4 regions of the Corynebacterium ammoniagenes DSM 20306 genome follow, and region 3 is predicted to be linked to each of the others. Evidence: riboswitches for the same ligand, from Rfam matches in the RefSeq annotation. Region 3 holds a riboswitch; each other region holds the start of a gene.
What was found. A riboswitch is a leader RNA that binds a small molecule or an ion and turns the genes downstream of it on or off. The one in region 3 is predicted to bind thiamine pyrophosphate.

Region 1 (4,631 bases), 870 kb from region 3:
GGGAAGCGCGATCAGGACAGTTTTGTTGGGAATGTAGCGCAGCACAACGCTCAGGACGCCGGCGCGCAGGGGGCAGATGCCCAGCGCGTGGAGGTACAAACCGCGGTGCTGCGCGTCAGTGGCATGCCCACACGCCTGCGTCCGGCTATTGAGCGCGCGATGGTGCAGTGTATTTCCACCCCATCGGAATACGTGGTGCCTGGGGATGACCCCTTGACCGCGCAGTGGTGCACGCGCTGGTACCGCGATAGCGGGTTTAATGATGACCTGGCAACGCTTGCGGCATTTCCTGGTGTGGAGCTGCCGGAACCGCGCGCGGAAAAGTGCGTGGGCTGCCGGCAGGTAATCACCGGCACCGCACATGAGCTTCGTGCGCTCGATGCCGTGGTGACTACCTTGGCAGAAGAATTCGGCTTTAGCGCACGGGTGGATGCGGCCTAAAACGTCCGCAATACACCCGCAGTTTAGGCAAAGGGATCCATGATGCGATCGGGCAGGTCCGCCACGGAATCCAGCACGCGCGAGGGGCGGAAGGGAAAGCGTGCGATGAGCTCATCAGTCATAATGCCCGTGCGCACCAAGATGGTGCGCATGCCGGCTTCCAGGCCGGCTTTGACATCGGTGTCCATGCGGTCGCCGATCATGACGGTATTTTCCGAGTGCACGCCAATGTTATTTAACGCTGAGCGCATCATGACGGGATTGGGCTTGCCCACGTAGTAAGGCTCGCGGTTGGTCGCAGCGGTAATCAACGCAGCAACGGAACCGGTGGCGGGCAAAATTCCCTGTGGGGCAGGACCGGTCACATCCGGGTTGGTGGCAATAAACCGTGCACCGCGACGGATCAGATTAATAGCGGTGGTAATGGCCTCAAAAGAATAGGTGCGGGTTTCACCGAGCACCACGAATTCCGGATTGCCATCGGTTAAAATCCACCCGGCATCATGCAGCGCGGTGGTCAACCCAGATTCGCCAATGACATAGGCGGTGCGCTCAGTCGATTGCTGCGAGAGAAACTTCGCCGTAGCCAGCGCCGAGGTCCAGATTTTATCGGCCGGGATATCTAGTCCCTGCGAGCGCAGGCGCGCTGCAAGATCCCGCGGGGTAGCCATGGAGTTATTGGTTAAGACCATGAATTTTATGTCGTTGTCATTTAACGTCTGCAGGAATTTATCTGCGCCCGGAATCATCTCACCTTCTTTGATGAGCACCCCGTCCATGTCAGAAAGATAAGAAATCATTGGTGTGCCTCCACAAATTTGGCTACATCGTCCAGCGTTTTAAGCGCTAGAGCATCGGATTCTTCGAACTTCACGCCCAACTGATCTTCGGCACGCACTGCAAACTCAATCATGTTTAACGAGGTCAGCCCCAGATCGTCCAAGCTGCGCTCGGGGTTTAAATCATCGAGTTCTGCCCCGGTAATCTCTGAAATCAGCCGCAAGTAGTCGGGAGCACCAGATGTAGATGCGGCCGGGCTTTCTTGGCCTTGCAGGTGGGCACGTAGTTGAGCACTGAGGTCATTGGACATGCCCTTAAGTTTAGCTTCTACAATAGATATCCATATGTATAAACGAAAAAGGGTCGCGGCAGCCTACCGCGGACAAGGCCGCACACACCGCGCCACCCAGCGCTTGGTGCATCAGCGCTTACATGATCACGAAACCGCGCCGGGCCTGGGGAATTTAGATGCCAAAGGCGAGGTCGATAATGACGGCGTAGACATCGCCTGGTATGAGGTGGGCAACCCCAATGCCGATGTCACGGTTGTCTTTATCCACGGCTATTGCCTGTCCTCGGAAGGTTGGTGTGACCAGGTAGAGCACCTGCGCGGGCGGTCTGATGTTCGCAGTTTGCTTGTCGATGTCCGCGGCCACGGCCTATCCTCCCGTGTTCCCGCGAGTAACTGCACCATTGATGCCGCGGCAGATGATGTGCTCGCGGTGATTTTAGAGCGCTTGCCGAAAGATAACGGGCGCATCGTGGTCGTCGGGCATTCTTTAGGCGGGATGATTGCGCTAAATCTTATCCGCCGCGCCCCGCAGGATATCTTCGAGCGCATCTCCGGCGCACTGCTAATTTCCACATCCATGCGGCGCTTTTCCGATAAAGGCGTCACCCGCCTGTTGCAATCCAGGGTGGCCAAGGCGTTTTATTCCGCCATCGGTCGCGTGCCGGATAAATTTAACCGCCTGCGCTTTGGCATTGCCCAAGTAGTCGCCCCGACGCTTGCTGCTTTGGTCGCAGGTTTCCCGCAAATGGAACGCCTGCAATTTCACACGGCGATGTTATTGGATACGCCGCTGGCCAGCTTCGTCGGCTATTTTGACGATCTGACCGAGCATGCAGAATTTGATGCCGAAGGGCGATTAAAAACCTTACATGGCCAGGTCATTATCGGCTCGATGGATATTGTCACCCCGATGAGCCAAGCAGAACTGATCTGTGAAAAATGGGGTCAGGGGGAACTTAAAGTGATTGATGGTTCCGGCCACATGGTCATTTTGGAAGAGCCGGAGCAAATCTCTCAAGCTATTGATGAAGTAATTTCTGCTGCTTAAAAGATAAAACCTTAAGGTGTTGTTGACAAAACTTCCTTCCCGCGCTTGACTGGTTTTGATTACCTCAACGGGTGCCCACCGCAGTGGGCTGAGATGAGCGCTATAGCGGCGCCGGACCGTTTGAACCTGTCTGGTTAAGACCGTCGAAGGAAGCGAGGACATTGGTGCCACACCATGCCCAACTTGATCTGCGTTGTTATGTTGTCACCGGTAACGGCTCAATTGATGAGATTGTGGACACTGCCCAGCAGGCTGCTGCGGGCGGCGCGGGAGTAATCCAAGTTCGTTCCAAACCCATTGAAGCAGGCCAGCTACTACAGCTCGCCGAGCAGGTAGCTTTGGCCGTTGCTGACACAAATCCCGCAACAAAAGTGCTTATCGATGACCGCGTGGACATCGCCGCGATCTTGATGCGCCGCGGGCTGCCCGTCCACGGCGTGCACGTGGGCCAAAGCGATATCCCCGTCACAGCAGTGCGTGAGCTTTTAGGCCCCGATGCGATTATCGGTCTAACCACCGGAACCGCCGAGCTCATCCACCAAGCCAACGAGTATGCGGGCATCATCGATTACGTCGGCGCCGGGCCCTTTCGCCCCACGCCCACCAAAGACTCTGGTCGGAGACCCATCGACTTAGAAGGCTATCCGCACCTAGTGGAGCTTTCGAAGCTACCGATTGTCGCCATCGGCGATGTCCAACCTGGAGACGTTGCAGAACTTGCTGCCACCGGTATCGCTGGCGTGGCGATGGTCCGCGCCTTTCGCGACGCCCCCTCCGCCACCGAGCTTGCCCAGAAAGTCATCGCTGACTTTTCCGCCGGCCAGAACAGGGCAGGTGCATAAACATGGCCACGAGTACAACAGGGCACGCCATAGTCATCGGCGGCGGCATCATCGGCCTGGCCACCTGCTTTGAATTCCAAGACGCAGGCTTTGAGGTCACCCTCATCGATCCGGACCCTATCTCCGGTGCCACCCACCATGCCGGGGGCATGCTGGCGCCCACCGCGGAGGTGCAATACCAGCAGCAAGCGCTGGTCCCACTCATGAAAGAATCCGCCAGGCTGTATCCGGATCTCATTCAACGCGTCACACAACACACGGACCTGCCCACCGGCTACCGCACCGACGGCACCGTACTCATTGGCGCAGACCGCGCAGATGCGCAGCACTTAAGCGAGCTCATCGACTACATCAAAGCCGAAGACCTCGACATTGAGACACTGACCACCCGCCAGGCCCGTCAGTTGGAACCAGCTCTTTCACCGCGGATTGCGAAAGCCGCGGCCATCGACGGCGACCACCAGCTTGACCCGCGCCTTTTCGCCCGCGCGCTCTTCGATGCCGTCCTTGCCAGGGGAGCACAGCACGTGCGCGAGACCGTCTCTACTATCACGCAGTCGACCACGCATCAGAGCGTGACTTTGAGCTCCGGTGCGCGTATCGAGGTTGATTCTTCTGACGTCACGGTCCTCGCCGCCGGTTTGGGCGCGGCGAAGATTACCGGGTGGTTTGACGGCGAGCACCCACTGCAACTGCGCCCAGTCTATGGCGATGTCCTGCGCGTTCGCGTGCCCGAGTCTTTGCAGCCACTGACCACCCGAGTTATTCGCGGCTTTGTCGAAGACCGACCCATCTACGTCATCCCACGCGACGACGGCACGGTTACCATCGGGGCGACCAGCAGGGAAGACCAGCCACACCCGCGCACCTCAGCTATCCATGACTTACTGCGTGATGCCATCCGCGTGGTACCTGGTTTAGAAGAAACCGAGTTTCTCGAAGCCACCTGCGGCGCTCGCCCCGGAACCCCGGATGACCTGCCATATCTCGGCCAAGTACGTGACAACCTCATCGTGTCCACGGGATACTTCCGCCATGGCATTTTGCTTGCCGCACTCGGCGCACGCACCGCCGTGCAACTTGCTACCGGCCAACAGACGTCGCAAGCGGTCGCGTCGTGCGATCCTTTCCGCCATGCCACATCCACCCTCAACGTTTAGGAGAATATCGTGATTACTTTTAGTTTCAACGGCGAAAAAGTAGAAGCCCAGCCGCAAAGCATCGAGCA
Region 2 (4,631 bases), 360 kb from region 3:
AAGCGGTGCAAGAGCTTGTCGATGCGCTCTTCGACCTCCTTCTCCCCCACCCTTGCGAAAGCACCTTGCTCATCTTGGGCTCGCCCGCGGCGATCCTGTTTGAGAAGCTTTCGCTTGGAAAGCGTTCGCATGACGCTGGGACCCACGCGCATTTCTTCGAGCACGCTGCGCGCGACGAATTGATGCTCGGGGTTTTGAAACACAAAACCAATCCGCTGTGCTAGTTGGGCCGAGGTCCAGGCATGCGGGTTGGCCTTTAAACCGCGGCGAATGCTTGCGGAATATCCCAGCTCACCGGCTACGGGTTTCAGCAGCCCGGCCATTGTCATCAGCCACGTGGTCTTGCCCAAGCCATTAGCTCCGGTAATGACCGTCGACGCGCCTTCGGGCACAGCAAGGGTCCGAGCCGGGCCGAACCGTGTGACCAGGTTGTGAGAGAAAAGCGCGGCGGGGGCATCGTTAAGCACTGGCTGCGCGGCGGGTAGGCCCGTGATGCGCCGCTTAGCGATGGCCGTGGCACTATCGCCGTCATAGACTAATTTGCCGTGCTCCAAAACAATGGCACGGTCTAGAACGGGTGCCCATTCCTTGTAATTGTGCTCAATGACAATCAGGGTTGCGCCGGTTTCTTCCACGATGTGCTGCACGGCGGCTACGACATCGGCAGAGCCTTGCGGGTCCAAGTTTGCCGTGGGTTCATCCAATAAGATGACCTCGGCACCCATGGCAATCACCCCGGCTAGCGCCAGGCGTTGCTTTTGCCCGCCAGAAAGCCGTGCGGTGGGGTGATCGATGCTGAGATCCAAACCCACCAGCTCCAATGCCATGTGAACGCGGCGCCAGATCTCATCGCGGTCTAGCCCCAGGTTTTCACAGCCAAAGGCCACGTCATCACCGACGCGTGAAGCAATAACCTGTGAGTCAGGATCTTGTAGAACCAGCCCAACGGTGCCGGCATTGATGGTCAGTTCGCCGCATAAGGTTCCTTCATCATCCCCGCCGAGTACGCCTGCAAGCGCTGCCAGCAGCGTGGATTTCCCGGAACCGGAGTCGCCGGCGAGCAAGATTTTCTCGCCGCGTTCAATTGTTAAATCAAGGTCAGAAATAGCCGGGGAATTACGGCCGGCGTGCTGCCAGCTCAAACCCCGCGTGATGATTTGTGGCATTAAATTGCGCGCTGCTCGCGTCCGACGGCGAAGCGATCTAACGCCCCGGTCTTGGCTAGTGCTTGAACTGCCACAAAGCTCAACACGCCGGCCAAGATGGCACCGGAGACAATGAGACAGCCCAAGTAGATGAGGTTAAATTCCAGGGACTTGGCAATATTGGCGGAGGTAAATAGTTCCAAGACAAAGGCGCCAAGCGCTGCACCGACACCGCCCAATGCGGCGACGGTCAGGCTGAAGCGGCGGTACAAGAAGATGGCGAAGACGATCTCTACACCCAATCCTTGCGCCAGGCCGGAGTACAACGTTTCCGGGCCCCACTGGGAGCCGAAGACGGCGGAGACCGTTGCGGCCAGGGTTTCGACATAGATCGCTGCGCCGGGTTTGCGGATGACCAGTGCGCCGATGACACCACCAGCCAGCCAGATACCGGTGGCAAGACCACCGAGGCCTGGGGTGAGTGCGTCCATGGCCATGAACCACGCGTAGCCCACGGAATTCCAGAAAACGAAGACCAGGCCGCATGCGACTGCCAAGATGGAGGCAACGATGATATCGACAACTCGCCAATTTAAGGAGCGAGCAGGGTTAGCTACAGTAACCATTTCTTTGTCCTTTCGCCGGCATTATCCGGTTCAAGTTCGACGGTTTCCCAGCGCCTGCACTGGGGTTCTCAGCCCGCACTTTGCTCGCGAGCACCCGTAAATGAATGTGATGCCTTTCAACAACTACCAGAGGGCTATTACCTTGGGCAAATAAGAACAGCGCCCGTGCTCCTGAAATATTCAGAGCACGGGCGCTGTAGTTTACGCTGGACTTTTACCTAGAAGGTGAAGTCCTCATCCAGTGGGACGGAAGCGCCGGTGAATTCACCGAAGCCATCGTCGCCGTAGATGGAATCGCCGTAAGTTGGAATCGAGTATGCCGCGTTGCGGGCAGCCTCGGTTGGCTTGACGGAGATATTGCGGTAACGGGAGATACCGGTACCAGCTGGGATCAGCTTACCGATGATGACGTTCTCCTTGAGACCGATGAGCTTATCAGAGCGCTTGTTAATAGCGGCATCGGTAAGCACACGCGTGGTCTCCTGGAAGGACGCAGCAGACAGCCAAGACTCGGTAGCCAAGGAAGCCTTGGTAATACCCATAATCTCAGAACGCAGCTGAGCTGGTTCCTTGCCCTCTGCCTGCATAGCGGAGTTGATCTGGCGAGCCTCAGAAAGGTCAACCAAAGTACCTGGCAACAAGTCAGTGTTACCCGAGTCGATGACAGTACCGCGACGCAGCATCTGACGGATGATGATCTCGATGTGCTTGTCGTGGATGGCTACACCCTGAGTACGGTAAACAGCCTGAACCTCATCAATGAGGTGCTTTTCCACGCCACGACGACCGAGAACCTCAAGTACGTCGTGTGGGTCAGCTGCACCGCGCATCAAGCGAAGACCGGTGGTGACATGGTCACCGTCGCGCAAGGAGCGCTCGATCATCGCATTCGGGTTGGACTCCATCGGGCGACGAACCTGAGCCAGGCCCTGACGCTTCGACAGCTTCTCGTAGACCACATTGTCCGAACCATCGTCTGGGGTAATGGTCAACGTCCAGAAGTTTCCTTCATCGGACAGTGACACGGTGCCATCGACAGAAGCGATTGGTGCACGGTTCTTCGGGTTACGTGCCTCAAATAGTTCCTGAACACGTGGCAGACCGCCGGTAATATCGCCACCGACACCACCCTGGTGGAAGGTACGCATGGTCAGCTGGGTACCAGGCTCACCAATGGACTGAGCAGCAACAATACCGACTGCTTCGCCGATATCGACCAGCTGGCCAGAAGCCATGGACTTGCCGTAGCACTTCGCACAGACGCCGGCTGGGGTCTGACAAGTCAGAACCGAGCGGACCTTGATCTCTGGGATGCCAGCCTTAACCAGCTTGTCAGTGAGTTCGTCGGTCAAGTCTGCGCCAGCTTCGGCGACGACATTGCCCTCGGAATCCTTGACATCTGTTGCGACAACGCGGCCCGAAGCTGAGGTCTCCCACAGCTCGTGGATTGCGAAGGTGTCTTCTGCAATCTCTTCCGCGATTGGAACGCGAACACCCTGACGGGTGCCACAGTCGTCTTCGCGAACGATGACATCCTGCGCAACGTCAACCAGACGACGGGTCAGGTAGCCCGAGTCAGCGGTACGCAGCGCGGTATCGGCCAGACCCTTACGGGAACCGTGGGAGTTGTTGAAGTACTCCAGAACCGACAGACCTTCACGGAAGGAAGTCTTAATCGGACGGGTGATGTAGTCACCCTTAGAGTTCACAACCATGCCCTTCATACCGGCCAAGGTCCAGATCTGACGCATGTTACCTGCTGCACCAGACTTCACGATCATCGGAATTGGGTTGTCATCTGGATACAGTGACTCGACCGCGTTACCCACGGAGTCAGTTGCATCCTTCCACAGCTCAACCAGACGGTCGTAGCGCTCACGCTCAGTCAGCGCACCCTGATCCCAGTACTTGCGCTCGATGCGCTCTGCTTCCTTCTCGTAAGACTCGAGCATCTCGGTCTTGTTTGGAAGAACCAGAACGTCGTGCATGGTAATGGTGACACAAGAGCGGGTTGCCCAGTAGAAACCGGCATCCTTCATCTTGTCCAGTACCTGAGCAACGGTGATCATTGGGTACTTGATAGCGAGGTCATTAATGACATCGCCCAACAGAACAATGTCCTTGGAGCCACCCTTACGGACCATGACGCCCTCTAGGTATGGGTAGTTCCATGGCAGAAGCTCGTTGAACATGATGCGGCCCAGGGTGGTTTCAGCCAACCAGGACTCGCCCTTGGTCCAACCGTCTGGGAATTGAGCTGCCTCAATTGCCTCGGTTGGGCGCAGGTGGTCAAGGCGAACCTTGATCGGTGCCTGCAGGCCAAGAACGCCGCGGTCATACGCCATGATCGCTTCCGCATAGGAGGAGTACATGCCCTGTGCTGGGCCGTTCTCATCCGCTGGAGCGTAGCGACCGTTGCCACCAATTTCGTCCTCGCGCTTGTTCATGGTGAGGAAGTACAAACCAGTCACCATGTCCAGACGTGGCATAGCCAGTGGCTTACCAGATGCCGGGGACAAAATGTTGTTGGAGGACAGCATCAGCACACGAGCCTCAGCCTGTGCTTCTGCGGACAGTGGCAGGTGAACTGCCATCTGGTCACCGTCGAAGTCGGCGTTGAATGCTTCACAAGCCAGTGGGTGCAGCTGAATAGCCTTACCCTCAACCAGCTTCGGCTCGAATGCCTGAATGCCCAGGCGGTGCAGGGTTGGTGCACGGTTGAGAAGAACTGGGTGCTCGGAAATTGCTTCTTCCAAAACGTCCCAGACCTCTGGACGCTGACGCTCGACCATGCGCTTTGCAGACTTGATGTTCTGCGCGTAGTCGTTTTCCACCAGACGCTTCATAACGAATGGCTTAA
Region 3 (4,631 bases):
GATGAGGCGAACTTGGCCACGGTGTCGTTGCATGCGTCCGCGTCTTCGTTTTATCGGATCATCGTCGTTGACGCCGTTGTGATAGCGGCACAGCATCGTCAGATTCGACGGCGTGGTGTGCCCACCGGTTTTGTGGGCGTCGATGTGGTGTACCTGGCACCTATCAGCAGGCACGTTGCAATCAGGCCACGGGCAGACCAGGTTTTCCGCGGTCGCCATAATCCGCTGCTTCAACGATGCAAACCGCGCTTCATACAGGTTGACGGGGCCAGCAGTCGGGTGAAATAGTCCAGCGTAGAGGTTCTCACCCAGCGCGCCGGATAGCGCGGCGTTGATAAGTTCTGCTCCGGTCATGGTGGTGCCATCGGATAAGCCTACGATGACCTCATCGCCGTTGCCACACGATACTTTGGCGAAGTCATCCAGGCCGATGGCAATGACGGTGCGGTATTCGGGCCGCAGTATTCCGCCCCTGCCGTTGACCTGTTTCCAAAATGCCTCCAGCAGTGCTGTAGAGCGCAGTTGGTCAGACGTTTCGGTGGCGTCGAGGGTTTTCTCAAAATCCGTAATGCGCCGTTGGGTATCGGTCACGCTGATGGTGCGCATGCCGCCTACCGCGCGGCCAATGCGAACCCCGGGTTCTTTCGGCTTTTCGCCGACTTCATCTTTGACCCGTTGTGCACCATAGGCATCGACTTCCTCGAACGTGCCTTGATGCGCAATGAGTTCTGCGCGCAGTTTCCAGGCGGCACCACGCTTCTTCAGCTTCTTGGCGTGCTTGTTGACCATCAAGAGATGCTCCACGCTTAATTCGCGCTGTTCGGCAAGCGCAACGGAGTCGCGCTGGAGGCGTGGGGAGTCGGCGGGGCCAAAAAGGACATCGGCAAGCGTGGCGTACTGCTTGGCCGTCGAAAGCGCGATGCCGGAGCTGGCCACATCGTAAGGCGAGCGCTCAGCGATGGCTCGCAGCAGCCCGATGCCGTGGCTGTTTAAAAGCACGAATGCTTGGAATATGTCCATGCCTTCGACGCTAAGCGGCACGACATGACGGGCGCGAGGGAAGCATCGACAAGCTGTGGATAACCGTGCTGACACGTCACCGAAACAGGCAAGTTATCCACAGATCTGCCGCGTTTTCATCGCGGCAATGGAGCTTCGTGCTAGGCTGCGGGGTTGAAACACACTGGCAGGACGACCTGCACAGTTAAAGCTAGAGCTGGGACGACCCTGCACTATAAGGAGTATTCGTCCATGTCAGCCTCTACTGCCCTGCGCAGCGTTTTCACTGGCTCCGTAATCGCCCGGATTGTGCTGGGCTGGGTCGCAGTCCTCATACTTTCCCTGGCTTCGTCATTTTTAGCGAGCGGTTTGTCCACGCCGTTGGTTTTCTTAGTGCTGGCAGCCATCGTTGCGGTCATCATCGTGTGCTCCGGCGGTGTGGTGACCCAAGCCGAACACCTCGCGCACCGATTAGGTGATCCCTACGGCACTCTGGTGCTCACCCTATCGATTGTGGCAATCGAGGTCATTTTGATCTCCGCAGTCATGCTGGGCCCTAGTGATCATCAGACCATCGCGCGCGATTCCGTGATGGCCACCGTCATGATTGTGCTGAACCTGGTCATCGGCCTAGCACTCATCGTTGGCGGGATGCGCCACGATAATCTCCGGGTCAACCGCACCGGAATTTCTACGTATTTGTCGATGTTGGTCGTGCTCATCGCTACGGCCTTCGCCGTGCCCGCGGTCATTGGCACCGACGGTTCTTATAACACTGGGCAGGCCATCACGATTATTACGTTGACGATTGTGCTTTACGGATTCTTCTTGTACCGGCAAACAGGTGCACAACACGGCGATTACATAGAAGTCATGGAAGCACCCGGCGCGGCGGAAGAACCTGCACCACACAGCCCGAGTATAGGGGTTATCCTGCGAGAATATAAAGGTGAAATCCTCACCCGCGCTGTGGTGCTTCTCATTACGGTCATCCCGATTGTCTTGCTGTCGCACGACATGGCTTCGCTTCTCGATGATGGCCTCACCCGCATCGGCGCACCCCTTGCGCTTTCCGGTGTCATCATCGCCATGATTGTCTTTTTGCCCGAAGCCATCACCACGGTCCGCGCTGCGTGGCAAGGCGAGGCCCAACGGGTGACCAACTTGGCCCATGGCGCACTGGTGTCCTGCGTGGGGCTGACGTTGCCGGTAGTACTGGCCATCGGCCTTGTGACCAACCAAACCGTCATCTTGGCGGAAACTCCCGCTAACCTGGTCTTCCTCGTCATCAGCCTGCTGCTGAGCATCGCTACTTTTACCGCGCATCGCGTCACTGCGGTGCACGGCAGCGCGAACCTTTCCGTGTTCGTCTTATACGGGCTCAGCGTCTTCGCGTAAAACATACCCGCGAATTTCTGTGCTAGCGTGGGCGCCAGACACGGGGTGCCCGAAAGGGCTGAGATAACACCCGAGAACCTGATCGAGTTCGTACTCGCGGAGGAATGTCGGTAATCGACGCAACAGGATATACAGGCACACCTGTATCTGCTGTGGCAGGCTCTGCGTAGTCGTACTCGATATGAGTATGAAATGGAGTTACAAGCGTTGATTCCCAACGTATTAACCATCGCTGGCACAGATCCCACGGGCGGGGCAGGAATCCAGGCTGACCTCAAAGCATTTTCCGCCCATGGTGCCTACGGAATGAGCGTGGTCACCGCGGTGGTTGCGCAAAATACTCGCGGGGTGGGCAGCATCGTCGCGATGGAACCTGAATTCGTGGCGGAACAAATCGCCGCGGTCTTCGATGATGTCCGCGTGGATGCGGTAAAAATCGGCATGGTGGCAAATGCCGAGATCGCGGATGCGATTACGCAATCACTGGACAAATACGCGCAGTGCCCGGTGGTCTTGGACCCGGTCATGGTGGCTAAAAGTGGTGACCATCTGCTCAATCAACAGGACGTTGATGCCATCCGGGAGCGTTTGGTACCGCGCGCCACGCTGATTACGCCGAATCTGCCGGAAGCGGCCGTCTTATTAGGCCGCGACACAGAGATGGCCTCGATAGAAGAAATGCGCGAGTCTTTAGCCGATTTGCGCGATTTGGGCGCGGACTGGGTGCTGCTCAAAGGCGGGCACTTAGACGGTGCAGAAAGCCTGGATATCCTCACCGGCGAAGAAACCGCAGAATTCACCGCACCACGGGTAGATACCATCAATGACCACGGAACCGGGTGTACTTTATCTGCCGCTATCGCCGCACTTGTGCCCCGCTACGGATACGTGGAAGCGGTGCGCCGCGCCAAAGAGTACCTGACTGCGGCGTTGCGTCATGCCGATGAATTGGATGTGGGCTCCGGCCACGGGCCTGTCCATCACTTCCACGCCCTGTGGGATCACACCACCCAGAAAGTGCAGTCATGACTGATACCTCCACGCCCCGTTTTAGCGACCAGCTGCGCCAGCAAAACCACGACACATGGGAAAAGGCCGTTGGCCATCGGTTTGTGCACGAGCTTTTCGATGCCACCATCGCCGACCCAGTCATGGCCGGCTACCTGGTGCAAGACTATCGCTTCCTCGATAGCTTCTTGATGCTTTTGGGATCCGCTGTGGCCAGCGCTGATTCTCTGGAGCCACGCCTGCGGATTTCGCAGTTTATCGGCGAGATTGCCGGCGATGAAAATACCTATTTCCTAGATGCCTTTGCCGCGCTCGGGGTCACTGAGGAACAACGGGAAGAAATCCCGAATACGGAGCCGACCACGGCGTTTATTGCGCTCATGCGCGAGGCGGCTGGCACGCGCGAGTATGCGGCGATTATCGCGGTGTTGCTCGTTGCTGAATGGCTCTACCTCGACTGGGCTACCCGAGAAGTAGATGGCGCTGCGCGAGCAAAGCCGGAGAATTTTGTTTATGCGGAATGGATTCGCCTGCATGATTTCCCCGAGTTCCACGAGCGCATTGCCTTTTTACGCGCCGAGATGGACCGCGTTGGCCCAGCGCACGCTGATATCGCGGCAGATTTCTTCCGGCGAGCCGTTGATATTGAATTGGCATTTTTTGATGCCAGCTACACCCACCCTCTTTCACTGTGATTTCAAGGAGAACACACATGTCTATTTTTGATGATCTAAAAGCGGCCATTGGTTCGGAATGGACGGATTTTACGGAGCATGAATTTGTAAAACAGCTGGGTGAGGGCACGTTGCCACTGGAAGTATTTCAGGATTATTTGGTGCAGGATTACCACTTCCTGGTGCAATTTGCGCGCGCAAATGCCCTGGCAGCATACAAAAGCCGCACTCTCGCGGATATTACAAGCGCCACCCAAGCAGTGCAGGCGATTTTGCACGAAACAGAACTGCACAAGCGTTTGACCGCGCAGTGGGGCATTGCCGAAGACGAGCTGCTCGCCGCGCCAGAAAAGCGCACGACGGTGGCTTATACTCGCTACGTCTTGGATGCCGGCATGTCGGGCGATCTCCTCGACTTACACGTAGCGCTATCGCCATGCACCATTGGCTATGCCGAAATCGGTGCGGCTCTCGCCCCCGCACGTCTTTCCCATGAAGAGCACCCGTATGCGGAGTGGATCAGTGAATACGCCGGTGCAGAGTTTCAAGAAT
Region 4 (4,631 bases), 600 kb from region 3:
ATGTAAATTGCTAGACTGCTTGGTTCATTTTATTCATACTAAGCGTTATATTAAACGCGCTGGTCGCGGCTTTGTCAGCTTCCTGGATAAACCACGAGTCGGTGCCCGGCAGCGGCGGGGAAATCGTGGTGTCGGGGTATTGCGCGTGCGCGGGGATTCCCACCATGTGCAAGCGTGGATCCTCCTGCCCTTCGGCGTCGAGGACGCGGCGCGATTGTGGATGCTGGGCAACAGACGCGGTCGGCAGCTCTGTACCGTCTTCCCACACATCGGTAAACGGCACGACACGTTCTTTGTCCACGAGGTCCTTCATCAAAGGATCTAATGGCGTCTTGCGAATATCCGGCTTGTGCACCCAGGCATCGAATAGCGTGGTGCCGCGATAGCGTACGCCGCCGGAGGACGGCGAACTCATGGTCCACTCGCCGGTATTGCGATCAGTATCGAGCAGGGGATAGCCACCTATGAATTTCACGACGCCTGCGTCAACTAATGCCATGAGCTGGCGCGTGCGGAAAATCGGAGGCCCAGAGCACGCCAGTTGTGCAAGGGCAATGGCCTTGTCGAACATGTGGTGGCGCGATTCGACCGTGTAGCGACCTTCGGCGCCGAGCACCTGGGTGGGCTTGCGGGAAAACCCGAGTGACCACAGTGCTGCGCGAACTGGACTGTCTTGGCCGGCTTCTGCGTCTTTGAGGTCTTCTTCCAGACGCTGCATCAAATACGCAGTGAGCTCTTCGGAGCTATCAAAGTTAGCAGGAAGCAAGTGCATCCAGCGCAACAGCGAAAAACGCTTCGTGGTGTATTGGGAGATGACATCATCCATGGCGCTGACACCATTGAAGACGACGCTGGCATCGACCTCCGCATCATCGATAGCCTGCACGACGGTATCAAGATCTGCCTTTAATGCGTCCGGCTCGACTCGCGCCAACGTCTTGACATAGGCGTGGTAGGCATCGCGAAGCACTGCGGGCCAGACCTCCACGTCGTAGTCGATGCTGCGGCGGCCTTCCCGATCGGAGAGCTCGGCCACGACCTTTTTGAGACGTGGAATCTCTGCTGCCGGTGGCAAACCGCCATCATCGGCTTGCGGCATGAAAGGATAACCGCGACGGGAGCTGGCAAAGTACGTTGGCTCTTTACCAGTGGCGATATAGCGCAGGCCGCCCGCGGCGTTGGAATCTTCCACGAATTGGCCGCCGCGTTCTTCGGTGGTCAAAATCAAAATATCGAAAAAGCCCATGCCTAGACCGCGCGACAGTACCTTTTCATTGTCCTTGATGGAGGAAACGTCCTGCTCAATAGGATTATTCGCGCGAATCCAATTAAGATCTGGGTGATCTTCTAAGGTCTGTGCAATCCACTTTTCCTGCTCAGCAAGACCCTGCTTTTGCCAGCCGGTAACAGCAATGGTGGCGGAGGCTTGGACGCTTTCGCCATTGTTTAATGCAATGACATCAAAGTCACCGTGGTCTTCAATCGACACTGCTCGTGCCTTGTGGCTGTGCACGCGCACCCACTCAGGGATGTCCTGCAGGACCGAGTTATAAAACCAGACGAGGTAATAGCCATAGAGCGCGCGCAGGGGATAAGACTCGGGCCGGATCTGCTCTAATTCTTCGGTGCTAAAGCGTTCCCAGAGGGCATCGTCAAGCGGATGCTTGTCGACGTATGCCCGCTTTTCCGCGGATACTTCTTCATTATGACCTAAGTGCAGGCGTACCCATTCATAAATCGTGGGACCTTCCACGACCGGCGCATCAACCGTGGAGCCCGGCTCGGAAAAGAGCGTCATGCCATGGGCGAAGGTATTCATGCACAGTGCTTTGGTTTGGGAAGTATTCCAAATGCGGCCGCTGCCGTGTTGAGCCTCATCGATTAAATGAAGGTGGAACTCCTGAGGAGGATTTTCCACGGCGTTGAGGTGGGCGACGAGGCGCTCCAGTGTTGAGACACCGCGCGGGCCGAGTCCGATTATCGCAATCGAAGGCGAAGTAGTTGGCATAGTATATTTCATCCCTAAAATTCTTAGACCATGAAGTCTGTTGATTTCTATTCAAGACTATACCAACCTGTCTATTAAAAGTAGTAAGAGTGGTTCAGGGTGTGAATGGTCCTTGAATCTAATTGCCTCGGAAGCGAGCTGTACTTACTGCGCGAATGATCAGTTAGCGCGTATTTGTAGATTCTTCGATAGGGAGAATAAAAATCAGCATCTGCAGAAAATTTGAATTTAATTGCTTAAAATTCAAGCTTCAGTTCATCGGCTGATTGGGTAGCTAAGGTGCTAGTTTGCCCTGAGCTTCAGGGCTCGAAGGGCGCCGTCGTACCTGAGGAAGCTATTGCCGTGGATGTTGGTCGGTGGTAGAAAAGGAATGTCCATGCGGGTGCTCCTTTGAGGAGCTGAGATCGGGCTAATGGAGTCCGAGACCGTTGAACCTGATCCGGTTAATACCGGCGTAGGAAAGTAGGAGACTTCAATGTCTGATCCAAAAATCAGTGGCACAGGTGTGTCTAAATCACTTAACGGTGCACACAGCTCAGGAAAAACCGAGCAGCATTCTTCCCACCACATCGGATGGATAAGTGACACTCACCATGGAATTCGTGTTCCAGTAACGGAAATCCACCAAAGTGATTCACCTGATGGAACCCCCAATGAGCCCTTGCAGGTCTATCGGACAATGGGACCAGGCAGTGTGCCAGAGGAAGGTTTGGAACCGTGGCGGGCGAAGTGGATTGCCGCACGCGGAGACACAGAAACCTACCAATCGCGTGGCGTGCGTCTGGAAGATGACGGTCCCACTGCCGTGCGACGCGGGGCGTCATCCCAGCAGTGGAAGGGCCGCACCCCAGTGCCAATTCGGGCGCGTGCCGGACGCACCGTGACGCAGATGCATTATGCACGGCAGGGAATCATCACACCTGAGATGCGTTACGTTGCCCTGCGTGAGAACTGCGATGTGGAGATGGTTCGACGCGAAGTCGCGCAAGGAACCGCCATAATTCCTGCGAATATCAATCATCCGGAGTCAGAGCCGATGATCATTGGGAAAAACTTCCTGGTGAAAGTCAATGCCAACATCGGAAACTCTGCGGTGACCAGTTCAATCGACGAGGAAGTCTCGAAGTTGGAGTGGGCAGCAAAGTGGGGCGCGGACACCTTGATGGACCTTTCCACCGGCAATGACATTCACACCACTCGTGAGTGGATTATGCGAAACGCGCCGATTCCAATCGGTACTGTGCCCATCTACCAGGCGCTGGAGAAAGTCAACGGCGACGCTAATGCTCTCACGTGGGAGATTTATCGGGATACAGTCATTGAGCAGTGTGAACAAGGCGTTGACTACATGACGGTACATGCCGGGGTGCTGCTGCGGTACGTGCCGTTGACGGCAGATAGAGTCACCGGGATTGTCTCTCGCGGCGGATCGATTATGGCCGGGTGGTGCTTGGCTCATCATCAAGAGAACTTTCTTTACACACATTTCGATGAGCTGTGTGAGATTTTCGCCGCCTATGACGTTGCTTTTTCGCTTGGCGATGGCCTCCGCCCCGGTTCAATCGCTGATGCTAATGATGCAGCACAATTCGCCGAACTAGACACCCTAGCTGAGCTGACCGAACGGGCTTGGGAATATGACGTGCAGGTCATGGTTGAAGGACCTGGCCACATCCCATTTCATAAGGTTCGTGAAAATGTCGAACGCCAACAAGAACTGTGCAAGGGTGCACCGTTTTATACCCTGGGACCATTGGTAACTGATATTGCTCCGGGCTATGACCACATCACCTCCGCCATTGGTGCGACGGAAATCGCCCGCTATGGCACAGCGATGCTGTGCTACGTCACGCCGAAAGAACACCTCGGCCTTCCCAACCGGGATGATGTTAAAACTGGTGTCATTACGTATAAGATTGCTGCACACGCGGCAGATATTGCGAAGAATCATCCCGGCGCAACCGCGCGCGATGATGCGCTGTCGAAGGCGAGGTTTGAGTTCCGCTGGAATGACCAGTTTGCTCTGGGCCTAGATCCCGTCACCGCGCAGGAATTTCACGATGAAACCTTGCCGGCAGAGCCCGCCAAGACGGCGCATTTCTGCTCAATGTGCGGGCCGAAGTTCTGCTCGATGAGAATATCGCAAGATATCCGCGATACCTATGGAAGCGCTGAAGCTCAGGCCGCCATCGCGGGCATGCAACAAAAGAGCCAAGAATTCCTCGCGGCAGGCGGGCAGGTGTATCTACCGGATCCGCTGGTGAAAAGCACCGGCGAGCGAACTAATTAGCACAACAACTATTGCGCGTTTCCACAATGCTTCAATGCGGATCCCGAGCCAGCCTGAGGTTTTGGAAACGGCCTCGGAAACGCTCCCGGGAACGGTGCCTGGATATGTAGCTGCATAGATATCGCGCTACCTTTTCAGCACAGCTAGTACCTCTGTATAGAGTGGTTGCTTGTGTTAACCATCGCCATCATCATCCTTGCAGCCGTCCTCATTGGTGCTTTCTTCCAGCGCATCACCGGAATGGGGGTCGGCCTGTTGGGCGGACCGGTTCTGTCCATCTTCTTGGGGCCGGTGCAAGGTGTCACCATGGTCAATGGCTTGTCCATTATCAAT

Region 1: it holds a riboswitch for thiamine pyrophosphate, as region 3 does, so the genes downstream of both, CAMM_RS04525 (thiamine phosphate synthase) here and thiD (bifunctional hydroxymethylpyrimidine kinase/phosphomethylpyrimidine kinase) in region 3, are expected to answer to the same signal.
Region 2: it holds a riboswitch for thiamine pyrophosphate, as region 3 does, so the genes downstream of both, CAMM_RS02300 (ECF transporter S component) here and thiD (bifunctional hydroxymethylpyrimidine kinase/phosphomethylpyrimidine kinase) in region 3, are expected to answer to the same signal.
Region 4: it holds a riboswitch for thiamine pyrophosphate, as region 3 does, so the genes downstream of both, thiC (phosphomethylpyrimidine synthase ThiC) here and thiD (bifunctional hydroxymethylpyrimidine kinase/phosphomethylpyrimidine kinase) in region 3, are expected to answer to the same signal.

Annotation. Positions count from the first base shown of each region.
Region 1 is NZ_CP009244.1:978,854-983,484, forward strand. Features, by position in the region: gene CAMM_RS04505 (hypothetical protein) at 1-441, shown strand, start outside; gene CAMM_RS04510 (HAD-IIA family hydrolase) at 465-1,241, opposite strand; gene CAMM_RS04515 (acyl carrier protein) at 1,238-1,531, opposite strand; gene CAMM_RS04520 (alpha/beta fold hydrolase) at 1,566-2,561, shown strand; TPP riboswitch at 2,619-2,731, shown strand; gene CAMM_RS04525 (thiamine phosphate synthase) at 2,726-3,403, shown strand; gene thiO (glycine oxidase ThiO) at 3,406-4,563, shown strand; gene thiS (sulfur carrier protein ThiS) at 4,573-4,631, shown strand, end outside.
Region 2 is NZ_CP009244.1:474,252-478,882, reverse strand. Features, by position in the region: gene CAMM_RS02305 (ABC transporter ATP-binding protein) at 1-1,166, opposite strand, end outside; gene CAMM_RS02300 (ECF transporter S component) at 1,166-1,771, opposite strand; TPP riboswitch at 1,762-1,879, opposite strand; gene CAMM_RS02295 (DNA-directed RNA polymerase subunit beta') at 1,990-4,631, opposite strand, start outside.
Region 3 is NZ_CP009244.1:112,213-116,843, reverse strand. Features, by position in the region: gene CAMM_RS00595 (HNH endonuclease signature motif containing protein) at 1-1,020, opposite strand, end outside; gene CAMM_RS00590 (calcium:cation antiporter) at 1,252-2,397, shown strand; TPP riboswitch at 2,429-2,519, shown strand; gene thiD (bifunctional hydroxymethylpyrimidine kinase/phosphomethylpyrimidine kinase) at 2,590-3,426, shown strand; gene CAMM_RS00580 (TenA family protein) at 3,423-4,100, shown strand; gene tenA (thiaminase II) at 4,118-4,631, shown strand, end outside.
Region 4 is NZ_CP009244.1:708,595-713,225, forward strand. Features, by position in the region: gene CAMM_RS03420 (FAD/NAD(P)-binding protein) at 11-2,008, opposite strand; TPP riboswitch at 2,377-2,487, shown strand; gene thiC (phosphomethylpyrimidine synthase ThiC) at 2,484-4,298, shown strand; gene CAMM_RS03430 (sulfite exporter TauE/SafE family protein) at 4,464-4,631, shown strand, end outside.